4 regions of the Parendozoicomonas sp. 2304DJ65-17 genome follow, and region 1 is predicted to be linked to each of the others. Evidence: predicted binding sites of a transcription regulator. Region 1 holds the regulator's gene; each other region holds the start of a gene.
The links. The regulator sigma-54, encoded in region 1, starts transcription at its own class of promoters, with help from an activator protein. The targets are predictions, from matches to a motif close to TGGCACNNNNNTTGCTNT.
Positions count from the first base shown of each region.

Region 2: a site for sigma-54 is predicted at 1,678-1,695, ahead of flgB (flagellar basal body rod protein FlgB). Genes of this name have one in related genera too.
Region 3: a site for sigma-54 is predicted at 2,552-2,569, ahead of ACY2RR_RS12520 (nitrate- and nitrite sensing domain-containing protein). Genes of this name have one in related genera too.
Region 4: a site for sigma-54 is predicted at 1,637-1,654, ahead of glnK (P-II family nitrogen regulator). Genes of this name have one in related genera too.

Region 1 is NZ_JBYVJV010000002.1:891,584-895,795, forward strand. Features, by position in the region: gene ptsN (PTS IIA-like nitrogen regulatory protein PtsN) at 1-226, opposite strand, end outside; gene hpf (ribosome hibernation-promoting factor, HPF/YfiA family) at 245-550, opposite strand; gene ACY2RR_RS09020 (RNA polymerase factor sigma-54) at 735-2,222, opposite strand; gene lptB (LPS export ABC transporter ATP-binding protein) at 2,419-3,144, opposite strand; gene lptA (lipopolysaccharide transport periplasmic protein LptA) at 3,168-3,701, opposite strand; gene lptC (LPS export ABC transporter periplasmic protein LptC) at 3,688-4,212, opposite strand, start outside.
Region 2 is NZ_JBYVJV010000001.1:470,886-475,097, reverse strand. Features, by position in the region: gene ACY2RR_RS02205 (flagellar motor protein MotB) at 1-792, shown strand, start outside; gene flgA (flagellar basal body P-ring formation chaperone FlgA) at 793-1,506, opposite strand; gene flgB (flagellar basal body rod protein FlgB) at 1,733-2,116, shown strand; gene flgC (flagellar basal body rod protein FlgC) at 2,144-2,572, shown strand; gene ACY2RR_RS02185 (flagellar hook assembly protein FlgD) at 2,595-3,245, shown strand; gene flgE (flagellar hook protein FlgE) at 3,272-4,212, shown strand, end outside.
Region 3 is NZ_JBYVJV010000004.1:105,256-109,467, reverse strand. Features, by position in the region: gene ACY2RR_RS12545 (MFS transporter) at 1-475, shown strand, start outside; gene ACY2RR_RS12540 (acyl-CoA thioesterase) at 453-974, opposite strand; gene ACY2RR_RS12535 (desulfoferrodoxin family protein) at 1,057-1,479, opposite strand; gene ACY2RR_RS12530 (YecH family metal-binding protein) at 1,617-1,862, shown strand; gene ddpX (D-alanyl-D-alanine dipeptidase) at 1,899-2,480, opposite strand; gene ACY2RR_RS12520 (nitrate- and nitrite sensing domain-containing protein) at 2,610-3,542, shown strand; gene ACY2RR_RS12515 (7-cyano-7-deazaguanine/7-aminomethyl-7-deazaguanine transporter) at 3,546-4,212, opposite strand, start outside.
Region 4 is NZ_JBYVJV010000001.1:1,002,837-1,007,048, forward strand. Features, by position in the region: gene lysA (diaminopimelate decarboxylase) at 1-809, opposite strand, end outside; gene lptM (LPS translocon maturation chaperone LptM) at 809-934, opposite strand; gene cyaY (iron donor protein CyaY) at 1,116-1,442, shown strand; gene glnK (P-II family nitrogen regulator) at 1,922-2,260, shown strand; gene ACY2RR_RS04585 (ammonium transporter) at 2,397-3,668, shown strand; gene ACY2RR_RS04590 (RidA family protein) at 3,816-4,212, opposite strand, start outside.

The sequences.
Region 1 (4,212 bases):
GCTCTTCGCAGTTTGCTACCCGGCAATGGGGTAGCGCAAAACCATTACCAAGACCTGTGCTTCCAAGTTTTTCCCGGGTCACAAGCTGGTTGAACAACTCCTTGGTATCAAGACCGGGCTGTCTTTGGCTGATTATGCTGGCGATGTATTCCAGAGTGCGCTTCTTGCTGGCTCCCTGCACGCCGTATAAGGCGTGACCGGGAGCAAGAATATTCCGTAGGCTCATTGGATTTTGGACCGGGGATCAGTGAGAGGCCCCCTGAAGGCGATCAATATTTTTTTCCTTGTACTTCAAAAGCTGACGATCAAGTTTGTCCGTCAACAGGTCAATAGCAGCATACATGTCTTCATGTTCAGCCGATGCAGCGATATCAGCATTACGTACGTGCAGGGTCGCTTCGGCACATTGCCTTTGCTTTTCAATACTCAGGGTAACCTGAACACTTGTTATTCCATCGTAATGGCTGGCTAGCTTGTCAAGTTTTTTTGAAACGTACTCGTTCAGAGCTTCTGTTACGTCGAACTGATGACCACTGATCTTAACTTGCATGCGTTACTCTCCTGGTGTCAGGTTGAGCAGCCCCGACAATTCCATACCGGGCCGACACTTTAGATTCTACCACCAGTCCCGTGCCTCGTCTCGGATTTTGCGTATCTGGAATCTATTTCCATGAGCCAAGGCATGCTTCAGACTGATCTGGCGCTGTGGTAGCGCATTTTCTATAAATTGGTAGCTATACCAGACGTTTTCGCTCATTGGAGGGAGGAATCATCAGAGCTTCCCTGTATTTGGCGATGGTGCGTCTGGCGACTTTTATTCCCTGCTCTCCCAGAAGGGTGGCGATTTTGCTGTCACTGAGAGGCTTTTTCGGATTCTCCTGGGCAATCAGTTTTTTGATCAGTGCCCGGATAGCTGTTGAAGAGCATTCTCCGCCGGATGTGGTGCTAACGTGGCTAGAGAAAAAGTATTTCAGCTCGAAAATTCCGCGGGGTGTATGCATGAACTTCTGGGTGGTCACCCGTGAAATTGTTGATTCATGCATATCAACCGCTTCGGCGATATCGTGCAGAACCAGAGGTTTCATAGCCTCTTCACCGTAATCCAGAAAGCCGCGTTGGTATTCAACAATGCGGGTGGCTACTTTCAGAAGTGTTTCGTTTCGGCTTTGCAGGCTTTTGATAAACCAACGTGCTTCCTGAAGGTGGTTTTTCAGGTAAGTATTGTCATCGCTGGAATCCGCTCGTCGAATCAGGGATGCGTAGCCATCGTTAATGCGTAAACGTGGAGCTGTGTCAGGGTTCAGATCAACAACCCAGCGCCCTTTGCGTTTGCGAACCAGAACATCCGGAATAACATACTCTGCTTCTGATTCCTGAAGCTCTGCTCCGGGATGAGGGTTCAGACTCTGGATGATGGCCAGCGCGTCTTTGATCTGAGGTTCTTTCAGCCGGGTGCGGCGCATTAATGTTGCGTAATCACGGGTGCCGAGAAGATCGATGTAACGATCAACAATGCGGTGAGCATTGATAACATCATCGGTTGCTTCAGGAAGTTGACGAAGTTGAATCAGCAGGCATTCCCGTAAATCCCGACAGCCAACACCAACCGGTTCGAAATGTTGTATACGGTTGAGAACCATCTCAACCTCGTCCATTTCAATTTCCCGCTCAGGATCCTGGCTTTCCAGAATATCTTCCAAGGACACGGTGAGATAGCCGTTGTCATCGATGCCTTCAATAATCGCCATAGCAATCATACGATCAGTGTCGGACATCGGCGCCAGGTTCAGCTGCCACTCCAAGTGGTCCTGCAGGGTTTCACTGGAACTGGTACGAGTTGTGAAATCATCAACTGGGCCATCGGATTGACTGCCAGAGCTTGACGGTGCAGCCTGATAAACATCATCCCAGCCGCTGTCTACAGGCAGATCAGAAGGAATGGATTCGCTCCAGTCTTCCTGAGTTTCTTTAGTTTCGTCGGTCTTTTCGGTTTTGGTGGATGCGTTCAGGTCAGTGAGGCCAGCATCAGAAATGGCGTCCTGCACTTCCGGGTCTGCAGCAGGTTGGAGCTCCTCTTGCTCCAGCATTGGGTTGCTTTCCAAGGCTTGCTGAATCTCCTGCTGGAGATCCAGTGTAGAAAGCTGCAGCAAGCGAATGGCCTGTTGCAGCTGGGGTGTCATTGTCAGCTGCTGGCCAATTTTAAGTTCAAGAGATGGCTTCATGGGATCGTATTATCCAGCCTTAACTGCACTGTCCTGCAAAATTATTTTCAACATCCCTGCCCGTTGGCTTAACACATGATAACGCTTCCGTATAAACCACTATATTACACTGCCGTATGCTCCAACGTGAAGCTCAGCCTGTGAAATACAGTCGTCAGGAAGAGCTGCGACCAGTAGCGGTGCAGCTCCGCAGGCGTTAGATCCGGAAATGCTCTCCGAGGTAAACGTCGCGCACTTTCTGGTTGCTCAGAACGGTGTCGCTGTTGCCTGACGCGATGATCTGACCTTCGCTGACAATGTAAGCGTGCTCACAGATATCCAGAGTTTCCCGAACGTTGTGGTCGGTAATGAGTACGCCGATACCTCTGTTCTTCAGGTGGGTGACGATTTCCTTAATATCCGTTACGGAAATAGGGTCAACACCGGCAAAGGGTTCATCGAGCAGTATGAATGAAGGTTCTGTAGCCAGGGCTCGGGCAATCTCAACCCGGCGTCGTTCGCCACCAGACAGGCTCATGCCCAGGCTGTCACGGATGTGCTGAATATTGAACTCATTCAGCAGCTCTTCCATTTTTTCCAGACGCTGAGCTTTGCTTAAACCTTTTCTGGTTTCAAGAATGGCCATGATGTTATCGGCCACAGTCAGCTTTCGAAAAATGGATGCTTCCTGAGGCAGGTAGCCGATACCGGCACGGGCTCGGCCGTGCATGGGTAAAGCGGTCAGGTTCTGGTCGTCAATGGAAATCTGGCCGCCTTCCGCTTGAACCAGACCGACGATCATATAGAAGCATGTGGTTTTGCCCGCCCCGTTGGGGCCAAGTAGCCCAACAATCTGGCCACTTTCTATAGATACAGAAACATCACGAACGACCTGCCGACCGCTGTAACTTTTCTTCAGGTGTTTTGCTTGCAGTTGTGCCATGTGGCCTGTGTCTTTCTCTGCGTCTACTTGGATGAACCGGGAGTCTGATTGGGTTGGATAACCATCTGTACCCGGCCACCTGATTTCTTGGTTGTTCCGCCAGTAGCGTTAACGAGCTGTTTGAGCTGGTCGTAATCAATCTGGTCGCCGGTAAAAGTATCACCCTTTTGAATCAGGCGAGCTTTTTCGATCAGTTTGATCTTGTCGGTGCCCATGTTGTAGTCGATAGTGACACCCCAGGCCTTTAATAAGCCTTTGTCGCCTTCCTGCTCTTCTTCGTAGTAGGCAAGGTCTTTATCACCTTCAGATACTACCCGTTTAATTTCACGGTTCTGGGAATAGATGGTGATGATATCACCGGTCAGTTTTGTGGAGCCTTGGGTCATTACAACATCGCCGCGATAGATGGCGATGCCTTTGGCGTCGTCTATGTCCGCATTATCAGAAGTAATGTGGATTGGCTTATCTCGGTCACTGTTAAGAGCCCAGGATGGTGTGGTGGTTATCACCGCAGCCAGAGCCAGACCCAGATAAAAAGGGAGTTTAGCGACTTTCATGTATGCTTCTTACCCTGGATTTAAGCTGAATAAAGTCCCGTTTATAAAATGCGCGCATTCCTACAGCGTTAACGACACTGGTTGGATTTGTTAAGCGAACAGGTAAATCGGTCTCTGCGAAATCCTGTCCAGAGTAAACGGTCATAAAATCCGTGTCTATACGCTGCTCGGGGTTTCCCTGAACATCAGGCTGGATCATCACTACATTGCCCATCAGTTCGACGGTTTCGCCATCCGGGAGTATGCGACCGTTGTCGGAAGTGGTATGCCACGGCTGTTTGCCTGTTTTCTCAGGATCACCGTTGTAGCTCCACATATCCGGGCGGGTGAGCAGGGTTATATCGTTATGGGGGTAATGGCTGATCTCATCGGAAACCAGAGTTGATTCCAGCTCACCTGCCGGACCGAACTCCTTGATACGGGCATTACGAACAAAAAAGTCCGGTGCCTTGCTTTCCTTTGTAGTCTGGCTTTTCACCATGGCGTGGGGGTTGTCGGCAGTATAGGACCA
Region 2 (4,212 bases), on a different contig from region 1:
AAAGCCGCTATTGCCGCTTACTTTGAAGATCCGGGCACCTTTATGAAGGCGGGCTCGGCTCACCCAATTGATCTGGGTGGTTCTCCCAATATTATTCGCCGTGTAGATAACGTTGGCCCCAGTATGAAAGGGAAAGACGGCACTGAGGTTATTGGTGATTTACAGGCTCCGCAGCGGGGAGAAAAAGCTGATTTTGAAGAGCTAGTGAAACAGCTTCAGCAGATGTTGAGTGGTGAAATGGATGATCGTCATCTCGATGAATATGTGTTTATGGAAGTACTTCCAGAAGGCTTAAGGTTGGTCATTCTGGATCATAATGAAGAGCACATGTTTGAACGCGGTAGTGCCCGGCTGAATCCATTCTATGAAGATTTGTTGTTGGCTCTGGCTCGGGTTTTGAAGAAGATCAGCAACCCGATTATGGTCAGTGGCCATACCGATGCAACCAAAACAAATATTTATCGCTATAGCAATTGGAACCTTTCTGGCGAGCGGGCTTTGGTTGCACAGAAAATCCTGAGTTTTGGTGGTGTGACTGATGAGCAGTTTATCATGGTTGCCGCACTGTCTGACCATGAACCGCGGATTCCTGATAACCCAGAAGATGGCTCAAACCGAAGGGTTGAGTTAATGGTTCTGAATCACAATATGGCTTCCCGGATTAAGAGACTCTTTGCTCCGGTTCAGGACAATGGCTTACCGAAAGAAAACCTGATTCCTCAGGAAGATATTGATGCGGCAGATCAGGAAGCCCATTCCAATCAGCTCCCGAAAATTCTGAGGCCAGAGTAACTACTGGCCAACCAGGCTGACTAACCCCTTTCCTATCACTTCTGCGGTAATGACTTTTCCGGAAGATGTATTGCGAATCTGGATTTGATCTCCCAGTGAGCCGGATTCCAGAGCCTGTCCTTTCATGGAAACAAGAAACCCGGCACTTTTCACCTGAATGCGAACGGCTTTATTTCGTTCCACCATCTCGGGTTGTGATGTCATGGATGGTTGGATAATTTTCCCGGGGCTGATCTGTCTGCGACTGTTAAGCCCTGCAACCTGTCTAGGGTTTGAGAAATACTTGCCACGAACTTTCAGAATATTTTCTTCTTCGGTAGTCAGGTCAGCTACGGAAATCCTGCTGTTCCTTTCAATTTTGTTCACGCTCTTCACAACGGTGCGATAAATAAAAACTTCTGCCCTGACATTTAAAGACCATACCGGGCTTTCACAGGAAACTTTGCGCGTCATTCTGGATGCTATTTTGCTGCTTGAACCAATAGCGCTAACGGCTGGTTTGTGAGTGCATAAAGGGAGTTTCAAGGCAGGAAGCGAAGCCAGTTGAATAGAATATTTCTTACTGCCAAGGCTCTTCGCATAACCAGCTACGTCTTTGTTTAAATGCTTGGTAACGGCCAGCTCGACCTGTTCATTGACTGTTTGCGCATGAAGTAAGGTGCTGAGTGAAACCAGCGTAAAGGCTCCGGCTAATTTGAAAACCCAATATTTCATCCCTTTCCCCAATCTTATTTTTGAGGCGGAATTGTCATGCCGCTAAAACCGGAACGCGGCTTCCGCTTTTCGTCGTTTATTACTTCACCTTAAACCAGCACTGGGTTTCTTCAAGGTCATCAGAGGCTCTGGCCGGGTACCTCTTCAAAAACAAATCCTAAAAATAAAAGCTGGCACGGTTATCGCAAATAGTTAACGGCTAGTAACGTGACTCAAGGAAGAGAACGTGGCGATCAGTTTTGAAAATGCATTAGGTATTCATCCGCGGGCGCTGGAGTTCAGGGTACAGCGCGCAACTCTGCTGGCGGGAAACCTCGCTAATGTGGATACCCCCGGATACAAGGCAAGAGATATTGAGTTTGGTGAAGTACTGGAAATGGAAAACAGTCGAATAGCTTCTACCTCCGGGCAGCACGTTAGCAGTATTGATCGGGGCTTTGATGGTTCTGTGAAATACCGTATTCCCCAGCAGCAAACAACCGACGGAAACAGTGTCGAGCTGGGTGTTGAGCAAGCTAATTACTCAGAGAATGCACTGGCCTTTCAGACCAGCTTTTCCTTTTTAAATATGAAGTTCCAGGGGCTGGCCCGGGCAATTAATGGTCGCTGATAAGAACACCAAAGCAGGGATTGCTTAATGTCGTTAAACCAGATTTTCTCAATAGCCGGTTCTTCCGCTGCTGCTCAAACAATTCGTTTGAATACTGTGGCCAGTAACCTTGCCAATGCCAGCAGTGCCGGCTCTACACCGGAAGAAGCCTATCAGGTAATGAAACCGGTGTTCTCTGTGATTCAGGGCGAGGCTTTGCAAAGTGGTGGCCTGGGCAATACTTCCATGCAGGTTGAGGTTTCCGATATCCAACGCATTCCTGCGACTACAGAGCAGCGCCAGTATGAACCCAGTCATCCCAACGCTGACGAGAATGGTTATGTCTATTACCCCAACGTCAACATTGTTTCTGAGATGGCAGACATGATGTCTGCTTCTCGCAGTTATCAAACCAGTATCGAAATTATGGTCACAGCCAAAAAGATGCAGCAGCGTTTGCTGACCCTTGGACAATAAATATCAAAACGGAGCCAGTTAAATGGATGTTAACGGCATTTCCAAAAACGTAACCAGTACCGGCGGTGTTCAGCTGGGGGAAAGTAATGGTCTCCAGCAGAAAGACTTTATGCAGATGCTGCTGGCGGAAGTGAATAACCAGGATCCACTACAGCCAAAAAGTAGCACGGACTTTGTTGCCCAGCTGGCGCAGATCACCAGTGTAGAAAATCTGGAAAGCCTGAACAAAACCATGACCGGTGTGGTGAATTCCATGCAGTATTCCCAGGCTATGCAGGCGACCGGTCTGGTTGGCAAAACAGTGACTGTTCCTACCAGTGTTATTGAAGTGGATGAAGGAAAGTCTGTATCTGGTGAGGTTGCTGTACCTTCTAATGCTGACCAGCTGAGAGTAATTGTCAGTGATGCCAATGGTCAGATTGTGGGTGAAGTTGATCTTGGTAAAGCCAGTAAAGGTCTTGTGAGCTTTGATACCTCAAGCCTGGATCTTGATGCTGGTGTGTATTCCATTTCGGCGATTGCCAGTAATGGCGACGAACAGCTAAAAGTACCGGTAGCTATCTCCTCAGAGGTTGAAAGTGTGGTAATTCCTGGAGGTGGTTCAGAAGTTGAAGTGAATATTGCTGGAATCGGTGCCATGCCGCTTTCCCAGATTGCCAGGATTGGCGAATAACGACAGAAGTCAGAAGGAGCTGAATTATGTCATTCGGAATTGGTTTGAGCGGAATGAAAGCCGCCAAGCAGGATCTGGAAGTTGTCAGTAACAATATTGCCAACTCCAACACTGTCGGTTTTAAATCATCCCGTAGTGAGTTTGCGGATTTGTATGCTTCCTCCCTGAGTGGAGGCAGCAGTAAGGCAGCGGGTGTTAAGGTTGCCAACACGTCTCAATTATTCAGTCAGGGCAACCTGACCTATACCAACAGTGCTCTCGATTTGGCCATTAGTGGTAATGGCTTCTTTGTACTGAATGACAATGGCCAGCAGGCTTATACACGGGCTGGTTATTTCTCTCTGGACCAGGCCAACTATCTAGTAAACAACCAAGGGTTGAGGTTGCAGGGTTTTGCAGCTGATGCCAACGGAAACATTCTGACTGGTACCCGTCAGGATCTGCAGGTTAGTGCTGCGGATATGCAGGCCAGCGCAACCAATGAATTGATTGGCCAGTTAAACCTTGATGCCCGGAATACTGTTCCTGCGAACTCGCCGTTTGATGCCAGCGATCCTGCATCTTATAACTCCACCATGGCTTTTAATATTTATGACAGCCAGGGTAATCCTCATATTCTCAGCCTCTATTTCGGCAAAACTTCAGATAACAACTGGAATGTGCATTACCAGTTTGATGGCACTGACTTACCAAGTGGAACAAACGTTGGTGGCTCGGTGATAACCCCTCCAGCCATTGCTCAAAGCCCATTGGTTTTTAATAACGATGGAACCCTGGCATCCGGTGGTAATATCGCTATTACCGGATTAACTGTTGGCGGTGTGGCTGATCTGGATTTTGATCTCGATCTCAGCAAGCTCACTCAGCTAGGTACAGAGTTTTCTGTAAACCAGGCTCTTCAGAATGGTTACCCGGCCGGTAAGTTAACGGGGATTGAAGTTGATGAATCCGGTGCTTTACGTGCTCT
Region 3 (4,212 bases), on a different contig from region 1:
TTTCTCACTGGTAGATACCAAACTGGTGATTCAAAGCCATATTCTGGCGATGTTTATTCCTTCTTTATTTGCCGGGCGTCTGATACTTCAACTTGGTCATGTGAAGATGATCACCATGGGACTGCTTGCGTATGTTCTTTGTGTAGTGATTGGGATCATTGATAACCAGTGGCTCCACTATTGGTGGGCGCTTTTGTTGTTGGGTATTGGCTGGAATTTCCTGTTTGTGGCCGGTACATCGCTGTTGCCGAAAATGTACCGGGCGGAGCAGAGTCATCAGGCTCAGGGTATAAATGATCTGCTGGTTTTCTGCTCCCAGTCTCTGGGAGCTTTAACGTCCAGTTTCGTGCTGTATCAGATTGGCTGGGAAGGGCTTCTTGTCCTGACATTGCCGATTCTGGTTGCTATGTTGGGGCTGCTGATGTTTTGGATACGCCGCGGCCGGCCCCAGGCTACTGCTCTTGAGGGTGTTTAATACTTGCAGTTTTTAGAGCCTGTTGGTTGTGGAGCCAGGTTGTAATTATATCTGGCAGGGGCTGAGCTTCTCCGAGAACATCTTCAGGAGACACAAGCCTGCCTTTTTTCAGGCAGGCTTCTTTGACCAACCCTGTCGCAAATAATTTATCGCCTGAACGGAATTCATGGTGGTAATACACATATTTCCCATCCCAGCCTGCGATTCTGGAGTAAACATCAAAGCGTTTTTGTCGACCAATAGGTTTGATATAGACAAGCTGTTGGGCCGCAATCATGCGAGCAGAAAAATGCCCGGCTAACGCCAGCCTTGCACCATGCCAGAGAGGAAAACGCCCCAGCTCCATAAGGTTAAAAAAGCGCTGGTTTGGCAGATGGTCCCGTAGTCTGAAATCATGGGGCCATGCCCGAAAACTGGTTTTCGATGTTTTATAAACGGAGCTTTTAGGCGACAGATAACAGCGAATTAAAAGGATTGCTAGACGAAAAACCAGATTCATTTGTGTACTTCTTATTAACGGCTTTTTGTTGGGCGCTATTGTCCTGTTCAAGTGCAGAGCCGGCAATGATTTTTATGCAGAATTACACTGTCGTCTGAGCCAGCCACAGATCATGTTTGTTGCACAGGCTTGTTGCATACAGTGGCCCTGTATATTCCTCCAGTTTGAACAGAGAAACCGGCTGTCTTTCTACTTCTGGGTTGAATAATTTTTCATCAATAAGGTTGTAACCCCGGTCAAACAACTGGTGCTTAACGATGTAGTGTTCATAACCTCTCATTTCATGGTTGGTTTCCACACGGATGGTTTTACCCTGAGGGGTATCTACCGGAGTGATAATGGGAAGATGAGTTTTTGCTTTGTGGGCAAAACGGCCCGGTTGTTCGGCGGTAAAGATCAGATTACCAAAAACATTGTTACTGCTGAGGGTTTTGCCCGCCGATGGAAAAGCGATCAGTGCCCCTGTTGTTATTGTACCAGCATAAAGAAAGAAGCGTCTGTTCATAAGGAATTGGCCTTTTAATGCTTATTTACCAAGGCTCCTAGGCATAAGTACGCATGCCTGCGAATGCGTCAGTGCAGTATCGTGACTATGAATATGTGGCTAGATAATAGCCAAAGTAAAATAGTTAAGAGGTAAATATGGCTCAGTCTGTACATGGTCGTAACGTTTTGAAGCTAGTTCTGGAGTCTGAGCAGGCACAACCTCGCGCACAACTGCTGCAGGTAATCGCGGATCAGTTTGGCGCAGAAGCTGAATTCCACACCTGCTCCGTTAAGGGACTGAGCGCAGAAGCTTTGCTGGAACTGTTCCTGGGTAAAGGCAAACTGGTAGAAAGTGCTGAAGGCATCGTTGCTGATGCCTCTAAAATGTGCAGCCATCACTGATAAGCTGTCAGGCATTATTGCTATTGCAATAGTGCCTTATTCTTTTTCCTCTTCCCCCATAAGGTGTGTGCCCGCCAGCCGGTCTGTCAGAACCGGGTAGCGATCAAGGGTTGGCAACTCATAATGCCACCACTCATACGGATGGCACCGAAATCCCGCCGTATGCATTAATCCTGCAAGTGTCAGCCGGTTTCTTAATGCCTCATCACTGATCGACGTATTATTGTGGTGCGCTAAATCCCTGAAATCATCAAACCCAGTCCCCATGTCGAGCAGTTCACCGGTTTTGGCCGATTCCAGAGTCAGGTCAACAGCAATTCCGCGGCAGTGGGTGCGCGGGCCGTTATCCGGTGGAGATATATAGCGGGAATCGGGGTGGTAATCCCAGAGTTTCTGCTGGGCTTCCAAGGGCCGGAAGGTATCCCAGATATGGAGTTGAAGCCCCAATGTGGCCGCGATTCTTCTGGCTGTTTCAAGCTTTTTGGCGGTATCCCTGTGAACATAAGCTTTGGCTTCGGCGTAAATCTGCTTGCCGGTAAAGTTATTATCTGCGGCCAGGCGAATATCCAGTGTTATTCCGGGCATTGAGTCATCAAGCTGAACCAGTGAATCGAGCATTCAGGTGTACCATTTTTTAATCGGTCTTCAGACAGGGTAGACAATAGGTTTTCCAACAGCCTGTCGGAAAACGGCACAGGACATGCATAGTCAGGGATAAAGCAAGAAAAAGCATAGGGATAAGTTGCTATGGCTTATCAGGCCCTGAGAAAAATAGATGAGGAATTTGCTCAGTTCGCGGAGGCGTCGACGCTTGATGATGCTCCCCAGGATTTGATCCGCAGGCACCGTAACAGGCAGCATGGCCTGGCACTGTGTGCACAGATGTTGAGCCTGGTGGGCCATATTCAGCACCATCGGGGAGCCAGCCTGGCAGTTTTGGCTGGAGATGTGTTCTTTGAACAGCGCTTAATGAGGCTTCAGCATCAGATACGCAGTCAGCTCGATCAACTGCTTCTGGAAAAAGAACAGCTGAATCTGCAGCTGGTACTGGGATTGTATCAGGAGTGGTTAACCCTCAGTCGTCAGTGGCGGCAAGATCAGCCTCTGACAAATTATGAGCTTCACAGTCATCTTATTGAGCAGCTGTTACGTCTTCTCTGGCAAACGGCGAGAAAATCAGAGAGTGGCTGCTTTGTTGAAGGCATTCCCCTGATGCGCTTTGTTCTGAATGATCTTGCACGGTTAAAAGAGCTGGCCGGCCAGATGCGGGGACTGGTTTGTCACCGACTTTATCTTACCGAACCGTCCCGCCGACTGAATGCTCGTATTGCCTACAGTCTGAGTGAAGCGCAACGGTATATTGCCAATGTTAGAGCCACCATGACTAAGTTTGTGGCTTTGTCTGACACCCAGAAGAAACTGTTTGATCCGGCCATCACGGTGCTGGCAAGAGAAAATATTATTCCCCGGCTTGAGGCCGTTATTGTGAGGATTCAGTCTTTGCAGAATGGCAAAAGCGAGTCGGTGCTTGACCCGGTCAGCTATTTCAGCCTGATGACCCGAATTATGACCGGGCTGGAAGATGCTCTTCAGCAGGGTTTGAATGGTATAAGCCGTTCGCCGGAACCGGCCTTGGTGGCATGGATAGAGGGTTCCCAAAAGCCCTCTACCCATGAGTAGGTCTCAGGCCGCCTGAGAGAAGCTCGCGCTTTCTTCTGAAGTCTGCTTCTGAGCAGTCTTTTTCATCAATAGTGCTTGCAGGCGATTCAAGAGTACGCCGTACAGAGGAAGGAACAGGGCAAGGGATATAGCCAGTTTCCAACCGTAATCTACCAGGGCAATCTCCATCCAGTTTGTTGCCATAAAGGCATCGGTGGATCTGTAAAAAGCGATACTGAAGAAGCTGATGGTATCAATCATATTGCCCAGAATCGTGGACGCTGCCGGAGCAATCCACCAGGCTTTTAGTTGGCGAAGACGATTGAAAATAGTGATATCCAGCATCTGCCCGATCAAATAAGCCGAGAAGCTGGCAAAGGCGATACGAGCCACAAACAGATTAAAGCCGTTCAGGCCGTCTGGCTGATATCTTCCTTCATAAAACATCACCGAAACCAGATAGGATACAGTCAGGGCTGGCAGCATGGCGCGCAGGATAATCTGTCGGGCGGGCTGTCTGCCAAAGATGCGTACAGTCAGGTCTGTGGCCAGAAATACAAATGGAAATGTAAAGGCGCCCCAGGTTGTGTGGAGACCAAACATCTGAAATGGAATCTGAACCAGATAATTACTGGCTGTGATAATAGCGATATGGAGCAGTGTCATAGTCAGAATCAGTCGTTTGTACTGG
Region 4 (4,212 bases), on a different contig from region 1:
TCACCAACTCGCTCACGCACCGCAGTAATAAAGTCTGCTGTTGCCGGAGGTTGTTCATCTTTATAAGTCACGCCAAGTCCACCACCAAGATCGACATGGGAAAGCTTAATTCCCTTATCGGCCAGGCGATCGACCAGAGCCAGCAGAATATCCAGAGCATCCAGGAACGGATCAAGAGATGTCAGCTGTGAGCCGATATGGCAATCCACACCGGTGACATCAATATTTGGCAGACTATGAGCACGCTCATAGATTTCGTCAGCCCGGTCAATATCCACGCCAAACTTGTTGTCTTTCAGTCCGGTAGAAATATAAGGGTGAGTCTGGGCATCCACATTAGGGTTCACCCGCAGGGAAACCCGTGCGGTTTTTCCCATATCCGCGGCAATAGTCTGCAGACGATCCAGCTCGGGAATGGATTCAATATTGAAACACCAAACGCCGACTTCCAGAGCGCGCCGCACTTCATGTTCCTGCTTTCCGACACCAGAGAACACAACCTTTCCGGCATCACCACCAGCAGCCAGTACTCGCTCGAGTTCACCAACGGAAACGATGTCAAAACCCGCGCCCAGTTCGGCCAGAACATTCAGCACACCGAGATTGGAATTGGCTTTTACGGCAAAACAGACTTTGTGAGGAACGTCCGCCAGTGGTTTGGCATAACCATTCCATGCCGCTTCTATTGCTGCACGAGAATAAATATAGGCAGGAGTACCAACCTTTTCGGCCAGCTGGCTGAGAGGAATGTTCTCAGCGCAAAGTTCACCATTCTTCAGGGAAAACGAATCAGAATACAACGACGACATTAACTCCCTTCGCCTCCCTGTACAGTCAGGTTTGAAGGCTCTGCATCAGGTAGATACAAAGGTCCCTTCTGGCCGCAGGCGGAGATAAATAGACTGAAGGCGATGAGCGCCAGTGCGCGTTTCATGGTGGACTCCCGATTCAAAAGCTATAAGTCAATTCGCGTAATTAGTAATCAGTATACCTGCGGAATTTAGGCCATAACAGACACAACACACGGTTGATAACACAGATCGTTTGCCCAACCGATAACTCTGTACGACAATCCGCTACAGATAACACTCCCCTACCTTCACTTACGCAAAACCATGACTGAATTTGAATTCAACGACCAATTAGATGACCTGATGATGGCAATTGAAGATGCCATCGAAGATATTGATACCGATATTGATTATGAAAACTCTGCCGGCATTCTTACTTTAAGCTTTGAAAACGGTAGCCAGATTATCCTCAGCCGCCAGGGCGCTCTGCGTCAGCTGTGGATGGCTGCGCAATCCGGCGGCTTCCACTTTGATTTTGACGACGAGAAAAATCAGTGGATCTGTGACTCCAATGGTGAAGAGTTTGTGGAACTGTTAAATAAGTGCGCTTCAGCCCAGGCCGGAGAAGCTGTTCTTCTGACTCTGGAATAAATCTTTTTTGCTTCAAACAAAGAGTGGTGATTACGCTGCTCTTTGCCCTTCCTTTAATTGCGCACCATTCCTGTGCACAAGCCTGCATCACCACAACACCATAGTGCACTCCCGTGCATCATATCTGGTCACACCTTCTTAAAATTCAGTACGACCAACACGTAACCCAATGAAATAAATGATTTTTTATTAAATGGCACGATGACTGCTATTCCCTAGTGCGAATGCCGGCCACACCGTTACTGCGATCCGGGAACGGCAATAAAAAGGGGCCAGAGCACGCAGGTGTAACGCACAGATACCAAACCAGTGCACAGGGTAAGACAGAAGTCAGGGGAAAACCCTTATAACACCAGCGTCAAAGGCGTAAACTTGTCCTGACCCCTCAGGACAACCCGGAAACAGCCTTAAGTGCTGTAAAAAATTGCTAGGTCATCCGCTCCACACGGTAACCGGCGCATTAATCAGGAGACAATGTAATGAAGTTAGTTTCAGCGATTATCAAGCCTTTCAAGCTCGATGATGTCCGGGAAGCACTTTCCGACATTGGCGTGCAGGGTATTACTGTTACAGAAGTTAAGGGCTTTGGTCGCCAGAAAGGTCACACCGAACTCTACCGAGGTGCAGAGTACGTGGTTGATTTTCTTCCCAAGGTGAAAATTGAAGTTGCTATTGGTGATGACCTGCTGGATCAGGTTATTGAGTCTGTTACCAAGGCTGCCAACACCGGCAAGATCGGCGACGGCAAGATCTTTGTTACCGAACTGCAGCAGGCCATCCGGATTCGTACCGGCGAGACTGGCACTGCCGCTATCTGATCAAAAGTTTTAAGTCGGCTTTTCCGAGCCGGTCCTGAATAAAAACGCGAATGCCGATGTGGGCGGCAGTCGCAAACACCAAACCTCTTCTCTCAAGAGCTGGTGTTAAAAGAATAAATCCTGGGGGTTACTCAACATGGAAAATCAAATCTTCCATTTGCAATACGCGATGGACACCTTCTACTTCCTGGTGTGTGGTGCACTGGTTATGTGGATGGCGGCCGGCTTTGCCATGCTCGAAGCAGGTCTTGTCCGCTCCAAGAACACAACTGAAATTCTTACCAAAAACGTCGCACTGTTTGCGATCTCCTGCACCATGTACCTGATTGTTGGTTACGACATCATGTACGGCGGTGGTGTTCTGCTTGAAGGCGTTCTGGTTGGTGACAGCCATGTATCTGATACTCTGGCTGAGTTCGCTGCCCGTGAAGACGGTTTCGAAGGTGGCTCTATCTACTCCGGCGCTTCCGACTTCTTCTTCCAGGTAGTATTCGTTGCTACAGCAATGTCCATCGTATCCGGTGCCGTTGCTGAGCGTATGAAGCTGTGGAGTTTCCTGTTCTTCGCGGTAGTGATGACTGGTTTCATCTACCCAATGGAAGGTGCCTGGACCTGGAACGGTGACTCTGTATTCGGTATGTACACTCTGGGTGACCTTGGTTTCTCCGACTTCGCTGGTTCCGGTATCGTTCACATGGCTGGTGCCGCTGCTGCTCTGGCTGGTGTTCTGCTGCTGGGTGCTCGTAAAGGCAAGTACGGCAAGAACGGTGAAATCAACGCTATGCCTGGTGCCAACCTGCCTCTCGCTACTCTGGGTATGTTCATCCTGTGGATGGGCTGGTTCGGCTTCAACGGTGGTTCCGTACTTAAGTTGGGCGATATCGCCAACGCTAACAGCGTAGCCATGGTATTCCTGAACACTAACGCTGCTGCTGCCGGTGGTCTGGTTGCCGCTCTTATCACTGCCCGCCTGCTGTTTGGTAAGGCTGACCTGACTATGTGTCTGAACGGCGCTCTGGCTGGTCTGGTTGCCATCACTGCCGAGCCAAGCACTCCAACTCCAATTCAGGCCACTCTGATCGGTGCTGTCGGCGGTATCCTGGTAGTGTTCTCCATCCTGGCTCTGGACAAGATGAAGATTGACGATCCAGTAGGTGCCATCTCTGTACACGGTACTGTTGGTCTGTTCGGTCTGCTGGTTGTTCCTTTCACCAACAGCGACGTAACCTTCTCCGGTCAGCTGATCGGTGCCGCTACCATCTTCGTATGGGTATTCGGCTGCAGCCTGATCGTTTGGGGCGCTCTGAAAGCTATCACCGGTATCCGGGTTAGCGAAGAAGAAGAGTACGAAGGTGTGGATCTGGCTGAATGCGGAATGGAAGCTTACCCAGAATTCACTAACAAATAAGATCTGATTTAAATCGGCCCTGGAAAAAAGCCCCGCTTTATTCAAAGCGGGGCTTTTTTATTACTAATCAAAAACAACTGTCGCTATAAGCATAAGTTGCCCCCCAGAAAAATACTTCCAATGTTGTTTAACCGGGGCTTACTCAAATTAAGATTCAGCAGGGATGAATAACGTCGCATCAATTTCAAACAGCATGTCATCCAAAGCTAGTCTCGGTACAGGAATCAAAGTACTGGCAGGTAAATGTTCACCAAACAGTTTTACAATTTCTTCATCCAGTGGCCCTAACCATTTTTCGGTATGACCAGCGATAAGTACCTGAATTTTTATGACATGCTCTGGTTTTGCACCAGCCGCTTCAATAGCTAGCTTAAGATTTTTAAAGGTAATCACCATCTGCTCTCCGACGGTCTCACCCAACACTTCACCTTTGGTGTTTGAACTGAGCTGACCAGAAATAAAGACGGTTTTTCCTTTTTCAGGTGTTACTACAACCTGGGTGAACCCGTATTTACGGGTATCTAACAAAGTGTCAGGGTTAATT